2 linked regions of the Rhodoligotrophos defluvii genome follow. The protein of the gene in region 1 interacts with the protein of each later gene in a pairwise test. Links are inferred from orthologs where the notes say so. Each region holds a gene or a part of one and is shown on either strand. Other genes may lie near its edges.

The links. The genes of interacting proteins can lie anywhere in the genome.
Region 2: the proteins of ccmE (region 1) and E4P09_RS22540 interact in binary tests that used the Escherichia coli proteins (3 or more experiments, as listed by UniProt). The link is inferred for Rhodoligotrophos defluvii from one-to-one orthologs.

What each region holds. Positions count from the first base shown.
Region 1 is NZ_SZZM01000001.1:565,967-572,253, reverse strand. The notes cover bases 1,858-4,818. They hold ccmE (cytochrome c maturation protein CcmE), read left to right. Parts: upstream 1,858-3,092; coding sequence 3,093-3,545; downstream 3,546-4,818. Other genes in these bases: E4P09_RS02730 (heme lyase CcmF/NrfE family subunit), read left to right, coding at 3,583-4,818; ccmI (c-type cytochrome biogenesis protein CcmI), read left to right, coding at 1,933-3,045. In the rest of the region: E4P09_RS02750 (sarcosine oxidase subunit delta), read right to left, coding at 1-75; E4P09_RS02745 (sarcosine oxidase subunit beta family protein), read right to left, coding at 485-1,735; more of E4P09_RS02730, read left to right, coding at 4,819-5,598; E4P09_RS02725 (cytochrome c-type biogenesis protein), read left to right, coding at 5,595-6,077; E4P09_RS02720 (DegQ family serine endoprotease), read left to right, coding at 6,166-6,287. UniProt on the Escherichia coli protein: Heme chaperone required for the biogenesis of c-type cytochromes. Transiently binds heme delivered by CcmC and transfers the heme to apo-cytochromes in a process facilitated by CcmF and CcmH.
Region 2 is NZ_SZZM01000006.1:323,541-326,341, forward strand. Bases 1-2,771 are described here. They hold E4P09_RS22540 (heme ABC transporter permease), read left to right. Parts: upstream 1-889; coding sequence 890-1,654; downstream 1,655-2,771. Other genes in these bases: ccmA (heme ABC exporter ATP-binding protein CcmA), read left to right, coding at 1-166; ccmB (heme exporter protein CcmB), read left to right, coding at 163-831; ccmD (heme exporter protein CcmD), read left to right, coding at 1,682-1,867; E4P09_RS22550 (DsbE family thiol:disulfide interchange protein), read left to right, coding at 1,870-2,514; E4P09_RS22555 (metal ABC transporter permease), read right to left, coding at 2,531-2,771. Also shown: more of E4P09_RS22555, read right to left, coding at 2,772-2,801. UniProt on the Escherichia coli protein: Required for the export of heme to the periplasm for the biogenesis of c-type cytochromes.

The sequences.
Region 1 (6,287 bases):
ATGCGCCTGGCCGCCATAGTGGAAATCGGTCTCGTCCCCGACATTGCCGCAGACGGGGCAGGTGATCAGCAGCATGGCAGGCCATCCCTTGCTATGGGTTGTGTGCGGCTTACGGCAGATCGGCTGGCCCTGACCGTCATCACCCGGCTCGGCCGGGTGATCCAGGGGCGCCGGGGGAGGGGGTGTGCCGTGGTGCCCTGGATGCCCCGGACGAGCCGGGGCATGACGGATTCTGTCAGCGTCATTACCCGGCTTGACCGGGTGATCCAGGGGCGCCGGGGGAAGGGGTGTGCCGTGCTGCCCTGGATGCCCCGGACGAGCCGGGGCATGACGGATTCTGTCAGCGTCATCACCCGGCTTGACCGGGTGATCCAGGGACCGGAGGGGAAGGGGTGTGCCGTGTTGCCCTGGATGCCCCGGTCATGCCGGGGCATGACGACATTCGTAGAGTTATTCATGCTTGCTGCAACCCAACATCGAGGCCTCAGTGGGCCACCGCCGCCGCCACGCTCTCGTCGATCAGGCGGCCTTGCAGGAAACGGTCGAGACCGAAGGGGCCGGCGATCGGGTGAGGGCGGTCATTGGCGATGGTGTCGGCGAACACGAAGCCGGAACCCGGGATGGCCTTGAACCCGCCGGTGCCCCAGCCGCAATTCACATAGAGGCCCTTCACGTCGGTCTTGCCGATGATGGGCGAGCGGTCGCCGGTCATGTCCACGATGCCGCCCCAGGAGCGCATCATGCGCAGCCGGGAGATGATGGGGAAGGTCTCGACCAGGGCTGTGATGGTGTGCTCCAGCGCCGGCAGTGTGCCCCTCTGCGAATAGTTGTTATAGGGGTCCGCCCCGCCGCCGATCACCAGCTCGCCCTTGTCGGACTGGCTGATATAGCCGTGCACCGTGTTGGCCATGACCACCACGTCGATCACCGGCTTTATGGGCTCGGAGACCAATGCCTGCAGGCAGACGCTTTCGAGCGGCATGTTGACCCCCGCCGACTGCATGAGCGGCGAGGTGTTGCCGGCGGTGACGACAGCCACTTTCTTGGCGCGGATCGTGCCGCGGCTGGTCTCGACACCCGCCACCCCGTCTCCCTCGCGCAGGATGCGGAACACCTCGCAATTCTGGATGATGTCGAGGCCGCGCGCATCCGCCCCGCGCGCATAGCCCCAGGCCACCGCGTCATGCCGGCCGGTGCCGCCGCGCGGCTGGTAATAGGCGCCGAGAACGGGATAGCGCGCATTGGGGCTGTCGTTGATGATCGGCACCAGGCGCTTGACCTCGGCCGGATCGATCATGCGCGCCTCGATGCCCGCCAGGCGGTTGGCATGGCTCGTCCGCTTGAGCGCCCTGAGCTCGTGCTCGGTCTGGCACAACATGAGCAGGCCGCGGGGCGAGAACATCACGTTGAAGTTCAGCTCCTGCGACAAGTCCTCATAGAGCTTGCGCGACAGCTCGTAGATGGCCATGGACTCGTCCTGCAGGTAGTTCGAGCGGATGATGGTGGTGTTGCGCCCCGTGTTGCCGCCGCCGAGCCAGCCCTTCTCCAGCACCGCCACATTGGTGACCTTATGCTCCTTGGCGAGGTAATAGGCCGTGGCGAGCCCATGGCCGCCCGCCCCGACGATCACGACATCATATTCGGGCCGCGGCTCCGGACTGCGCCAGGCGCGCGGCCAGTCCTTGTGATAGTTCAGCGCATTGCGCGCCAACGTGAATATCGAGTAGAGCTTCATGGCCTATCGCGATGGTGCTGCCGGGCCCGCCCGACGCGCAAAGCTGTGAGGCGGCCTGTGATGACCGCCCGCATGGTGGGCGACCATAGCACCGGCCGGCATCAAGACACGCAGCTTTGCGACGCCGAGCGCGTAAACTGCGACACCATAAAGTGGATCGAGGCGCCAGGCCAGCATGCGCCCGGCACAGGAGAAACATGGGCCTCTGGATCATCCTCGCCGCTCTGACGGCGCTGGCCATAGCCGCCGTGATCTGGCCGCTGGTTGCCGCCCGCAAAGGCCGGCAGCCGGCCATGAGCCAGGATGCAGCGGTTTACCGCGACCAGCTTGCGGAGCTCGATCGCGAACGGGCCCGCGGGCAGATCGGCGAGAAGGAGGCCGAGGCGGCGCGCAACGAGATCGCCCGCCGCCTGATCGCCGCCACCAAGGCCGGCACCGCAGATGCGGCGGGCGCGGGCGCGCGCGAGCCCAAGCCGGTGATCCTGGCGGCGCTGATCGGTATTCCCGCCTTGAGCCTCGCCGTCTATCTCGCCCTCGGCCAGCCGCTGATGCCGGGCGTGCCCCATGCGGAGCGCATGGCCCATGCGCTGGAAAACCAGGACTATCCGGCGCTCATCGCCCAGGTGGAAGAGCGCCTTGCCGCCAAGCCCGACGACGTTCAGGGCTGGCGGGTGCTTGCGCCGATCTATGTGCGGCAGGGCCGCTATGCGGACGCGGCCAAGGCCTATGGGCGCATCATGATGCTGGAGGGCGAGCGGCCCGATCTGCTCGCCAGCTATGCGGAAGCGCTGATCCTCGCCAATGGCGGGCTCGTCTCCGAGCAGGCCCGGCAGGCGGTCGACCGCGCGCTCGCGCTGGATGCGAAACTGCCCAAGGCCCGCTTCTACAAGGGCCTGGCAGCCAAGCAGGACGGCGACACCGCACAAGCGCTGAGCATCTGGCGGGCGCTACTGAAGGACGCGCCGGCCGATGCGCCCTGGCGCTCGGTGGTCGAAACCAATGTCGCTGCGCTCGCCGGGACCCCGGCGGCGCCCGCCTTGTCGCAGGACCAGGTGGAAGCGGTGACGTCGCAAGGTCCGGCGGCACAGCAGCAGATGATCCGCGGCATGGTCGAGGGGCTGCAGGCGCGGCTTGATCGCGACGGTGGCCCTGTGGACGACTGGCTGAAGCTGGCCCGGGCGCGCGTCGTCCTGGGCGAGAACGATGCGGCCAGGGCGGTGCTGACCAAGGCCGCCGAGCAATTTCGCGGCGACAATGCGGCACTGGCACGCATAGACGAAGCGCGCCGGGTTCTGCATCTAACGGACTGATTTGAAGCCGATCCGTGGTCGCGAGCGCGACAAGGCACAGTGGGCGCATGGCACTTTCGCGAAAACAGAGGCGCGGAGCCTTCATCCTCACCGGCATCGCCATTCTTGGGCTGGCGGTCGGGCTGGTGCTGTTTGCGCTCAGCGACACGATCGTGTTCTTCTATACCCCGAGCGAGGCGGCCGAGAAGGTGCAGCCGGGCCAGCGCTTCAGGCTGGGCGGCCTGGTGGCCGCCGGCAGCGTGCAGCGCATGCCCGACGGCCGGGTTCACTTCACCGTGACCGACCAGCAGCACACGATGACGGTCAGCTATGCCGGCATCCTGCCCGACCTGTTCCGGGAGGGGCAGGGCGTCGTCGCCGAGGGCGTGCTCGACGGGCACGGTGCGTTCATCGCCGACACGGTGCTGGCCAAGCACGACGAGAACTATATGCCGCGCGAGGTGGCCGACGCCCTGAAGCGGAAGGGCGTCTGGCAGCACAACGAGGCGAAATCGGAATAGGCTGGAGAATGCAGGCCGCAACGGGCGGACCAGGCGCATGATCATCGAGGCCGGGCACTTCGCCTTGGTGCTGGCGATGGTGGTGGCTTTGTACCAAGCCGCCGTCCCGCTCTATGGCGCCCATGTCGGCAACGACCGAATGATGCGGGTCGCCGCAACGGCCGCCGTCGCGCAGCTGATCCTCGTGGCAGCAGCGTTTGCGGCGCTGATCCACGCCTTCGTGGTCTCCGACTTTTCGGTGAAGCTGGTCTGGGCCAATTCCCACTCCGCCAAGCCGCTGCTCTACAAGATTTCCGGCGTGTGGGCGAACCACGAGGGCTCCATGGTCCTGTGGGTCCTGATCCTTGCCGGGTTCGGTGCGGCCATTGCCTTGGGCGGGCGGAACCTGCCGCTATCCCTGAAAGCCCGCACCCTCGGGGTGCAGGGCCTGATCGGCGCCGCTTTCCTCATGTTCACGCTGGCCACCAGCAACCCCTTCGAGCGGCTGATGCCGCCGCCCGTCAACGGAAACGGCATCAACCCGCTGCTGCAGGACCCGGCGCTCGCCTTCCACCCGCCCTTCCTCTATGCGGGCTATGTCGGCCTCTCCAGCGTGTTCTCCTTCGCCTCCGCCGCCCTGATCGAGGGCAAGGTGGACGCGGCCTGGGCGCGCTGGGTGCGGCCATGGACGCTCGCCGCCTGGATGTTCCTGACCGTCGGCATCGCCATGGGCTCCTGGTGGGCCTATTACGAGCTGGGCTGGGGCGGCTGGTGGTTCTGGGATCCGGTGGAGAATGCCTCGCTCATGCCCTGGCTCGTCGCCACGGCCCTCTTGCATTCGGCCATCGTGGTGGAAAAGCGCGACGCCCTGAAGGTCTGGACCATCTTGCTCGCGGTGCTGGCCTTCTCGCTGAGCCTGCTCGGCACCTTCCTCGTGCGCTCAGGCGTCTTGACGTCCGTTCATGCCTTTGCGGTCGACCCCGAGCGCGGGGTGTTCATCCTGCTCATCCTCTGCCTGTTCATCGGCGGCGCGCTGACCCTGTTCACGATCCGCGCGCCGCAGCTCAAGCAGGGCGGTCTGTTCGCCCCGGTGAGCCGGGAAAGCGCGCTGGTCGTGAACAATCTGCTGCTCGCCTCGGCCACCACCGCGGTATTGATCGGCACGCTCTATCCCCTGGTGCTGGAGGTGGTGACCGGCGCCAAGATCTCGGTGGGCCCGCCCTTCTTCAACCTGACCTTCGCGCCGCTCATGCTGCCGCTGCTGCTGCTGGTGCCGATCGGGCCCATGCTCGCCTGGAAGCGGGCCGATGCCTGGGGCGCGGTGCAGCGCCTGTGGGCCGCGGCATTGATCGCGGTTGTCGCCGGCACCATCGCCTATGGCCTCAAGTCGGGCGGGCCGCTGCTCGCGCCGCTCGGCATCGCCCTGGGCGTCTGGCTCATTGCCGGCGCCGTCGCGGAGCTCGCCTATCGGGCGAAGGTCGGCGAGGTGCCCTTGCCGACCGCATTGCGGCGTTTGGCCGGCCTGCCGCGATCGACCTTCGGCACGGCGCTGGCCCATGCCGGCGTCGGCGTGCTGGTCCTCGGCATCGTCGGAGTGACCGCCTGGCGGCAGGAGCAGGTGCTGGTAATGGCACCGGGGCAGGTCGCCGATATCGCCGGCGCCACGATCACCTTCCAGGGCGTGGTGCCCGTGAGCGGACCGAACTGGCGCGACGAGCAGGGCCGCTTCGCCGTGGCCTCAGGCGGCCGCGAGGTCACCGTGCTGACCCCCGCCAAGCGCACCTTCGCGCCGAGCGGGCAGACCACGTCGGAGGTGGGGATCTATCCCTTCTGGTCCGGCGATCTCTACATCGCCATGGGCGAGGCCGCGCCCGGCGCCCAGGGGGAGGGCGGCGGCGGGGCGGGGCGGGTGGTGCGCCTCTATTTCAACCCGCTGGTGCCGCTGATCTGGATCGGCGCCGGCCTCATGTTCCTGGGTGGGGCCATCTCGCTCTCCGACCGCCGCTACCGGGTGGGTGCGCCGTCACGCCGCACCGCCACCCTCGGCACCAGCCCCGCCGGAGCAGAACCGTGAGAGCCCTGCGCATCGCTCTCGCCGTTCTCTTCACGCTGTGTGCCGCGACCATGGTCCACGCCGTGCAGCCGGACGAGATCCTGCCCGATCCCAAGCTCGAGGCGCGGGCGCGGGCGCTTTCGGCGGAGCTGCGTTGCCTGGTGTGCCAGAACCAGTCGATCGACGACTCCGACGCGCCGCTCGCCCGCGATCTGCGCCTCATGATCCGCGAGCGCCTCGCCGCCGGCGACAGCGATGCCGCGATCATCGATTATGTGGTCTCGCGCTATGGCGAGTTCGTTCTGCTGCGGCCTCGCTTCGAGCCGGCCACATGGGCGCTGTGGCTGACCCCCTTCGCCGTCCTGCTCGTGGGAACCGCCTATTTGGCATGGCGACGCCGGCGGATGGGCTCTGCACCTCTGGAGCCGCCTCTGAGCGCGCAGGAACAGGCCGAGCTGGCCGCGGCCCTGCGCAAAGAGGCGAAGGACCCCGCACCTTAACAATTTTTAATCTTCCAGCAAGGCGGCCGTAACGCGCGCTTTCCATTCTCCAGGCTGACAATTCAACCATTCGCCTGTGGAGATGGAGATGAACGATACGAAGACCCGTAAGCGGAACAAGCTCATCGCGCTTGCCCTTGCAGGGCTGCTGGGCGCGACGACGCTGAGCGGGCCTGTCTTGGAGCATGCCTTTGCCGAGAACCTGACCAA
Region 2 (2,801 bases), on another replicon or contig:
GGACGAGCCGACAGTGGGACTCGATGCAACCTCACTGGCCCTGCTGACGGAACTGATCGCAACCCACCTGCGCGGCGGGGGCATCGCCATCGTCGCGTCGCATACGCCACTGGACGTGAGCTTGCACCATCACCTCGACATGAGCAGGTTCAGCGCCGAGCCATGAGCGTGTTCGCCGCCATTGTCATGCGCGACATTCGCCTTGCCTTGCGCCAGAGCGGCGGGGCGGGCACGGCCATCGGCTTCTTCCTCGCGGTGCTCGTCCTCATGCCGCTGGGCGTCGGACCGGATCTTGCGCTGCTGCAGCGAATCGCGCCTGGCACCTTATGGATCGCATTGCTGCTTTCGGTGCTGCTGTCGGCGGACCGGATCTTTCAGGCGGATTTCGAGGACGGGTCGCTCGAACTCATGAGCCTGGGGCTCATCCCGCTGGAGCTGACCGCTCTGGCCAAGGCGCTGGCGCACTGGCTCACCACGGCCCTGCCCCTGGCCGTCGCGGCGCCGGCTCTGGGCGTACTTCTCAACCTGTCGCCGCAGCTGGTGCTGCCGCTGTGGGCGGCCATGCTCGCCGCCTCGCTCGCACTGAGTCTGCTGGCGAGCGTGGGGGCCGCCCTTACGGTGGGCCTGCGGCGCGGCGGCATAATCATTTCACTTCTGGTGCTGCCGCTCTATATTCCCGTTTTGATTTTCGGCATCTCGGCGAGTCTCGGGATGCCGGCGGACGGCGCCCTCTTCGGCGCGTCCATGCTGATCCTGGTGGCGATAACCCTGGCGTGCGTCGTGCTTTGCCCTGTCGCGGCAGCGGCGGCGCTGCGGGTGCACCTGAAATAGGCGTGAGGCGCGCCTGGGTCGCATTGCGAAGCGGCGCCTTAAAGGCTAGAGCGAGCCCATGCAGCGGTTTGCCAACCCGACCCTGTTCTCGAAGCTCGGCGCAGCGGTGCTCCCGTGGACGGCGGCCGCGGCGGTGCTGCTGCTGGCCATCGGCCTGGTGTGGGGCCTCGTCTTCTCGCCGGCCGACTACCAGCAGGGCGAGACGGTGCGCATCATGTATGTGCACGTGCCGGCGGCGTGGATGGCCATGTTCATCTATACAGCCATGGCGGTGGCAAGCGCGGTGGCCATCATCTGGCGCCACCCGCTGGCGGATGTGGCAGCCAAGTGCTCCGCGCCGATCGGTGCCTGCTTCACCTTCCTGGCGCTGGCCACGGGCGCGCTGTGGGGCAAGCCCATGTGGGGAGCCTGGTGGGTGTGGGACGCGCGGCTTACGTCGGTGTTCGTGCTGTTTCTGCTCTATCTCGGCTATATCGCCATCTGGCAGCTGATCGAGCAGCCGCAGCGGGCGGCCCGCATCGCCGCCATCGTGGCCCTGGTCGGGTTCGTGAACGTGCCGATCGTGAAATTCTCGGTCGATTGGTGGAATTCGTTGCACCAGCCGGCCAGCGTGTTCAAAATGGACGGGCCGGCGATCGATCCGTCGATGCTGTGGCCGTTGCTGGTGATGGGGGCGGCCTATCTGTTTCTGTATGTGACGCTGCTTCTGATCAGTATGCGGACCGAGATCGTGTCCCGGCGTATCCAAAGCTTGGAGCTCGCGGCGGTGCGTGGCCAAGCCCGCGGCAGGGTGGGACCGGCAGCGCAATCGCAGCGCGCCTGACAGCGGCGTGGGCTGGGGAGACCGCGAATGTCGTTCGAGGCACCACATGTAGGCTACGTGATCGCGGCCTATCTCATCAGCGCGGTCGTGCTGATGCTCCTCGTCATCGGTATCGCCTCCGCCTCCCGCCGCAGGCGCCGTGAGCTGGCGCTGCTCGAGGCAAGCAGCGCGCGGCGGACGCAGGCGACCGGCAAAGACTTGGAAGAGATGTAGAGATGGACGGCAACATGCCTGTTTCGGAACTGACGAAGGACGGGAGCGGCGCGCGTTCCGCTTCGGCCTCCAGTCGGCCGCCGCGGCGCGGCGCCATCTGGGCCCTCGTGCCCGCGATCGTCTTCGCGCTGCTCGCCCTGGCCCTGTTCGTCCGGCTGCAAGGGGATGATCCCTCGAAGGTTCCATCGCCGCTGGTGGGACGGCCGGTGCCGGATTTCGCGCTGCCGGGCCTTGCCGGGCTGAAGAGCGAAGGCACACCGGTGCCGGGCTTCGCTGCCAGCGATCTCGCCAAGGGCGAGGTGAGCCTGGTGAACGTGTGGGCGTCGTGGTGCGTGCCGTGCCGGGAGGAGCATCCGCTCCTCATGCAAATCGCCGCCCAGCAGGCGGTGAAGCTCTACGGCATCAACTACAAGGACGAGCAGGAGAATGCGCGCCGATTCCTGGGGCTGCTCGGCAATCCCTATCACGCGGTCGGCGTCGATGCGCAGGGGAAGACCGCCATCGAGCTGGGCTTCTACGGCGTGCCGGAAACCTTCGTGGTCAATGGCAAGGGGGTGATCACCTACAAGTGGATCGGCCCGATGACGCCGGAGGTGATCGAGAAGCAAATCATTCCCGCGATCACCGCGGCGCGGAAGGCCAGCTGATCGAGGCCGCGCGCGTTCAAGCCCCGACCCGGGCGCGGCGCGGGCCAAACAGGCAGGCGGCCAAGAGGACGAGGCCGGAGGTGACCGCGATCATGCCGGCGGCGCTGACGCTGGCGGAAAACCCGAGCCATAATGGCGCGAACGCCGCCAGCACATAGCCGGTGACAGCCGACAGCACCGCGAAGGCCGCGCTCCAGGCCAGCTGCGCCGGCAGCCGGTCGGTCATCAGCCGCGCGGCTCCGGCGGGACATATGAACATGGCAATGACGATGATGGCGCCCACCGCG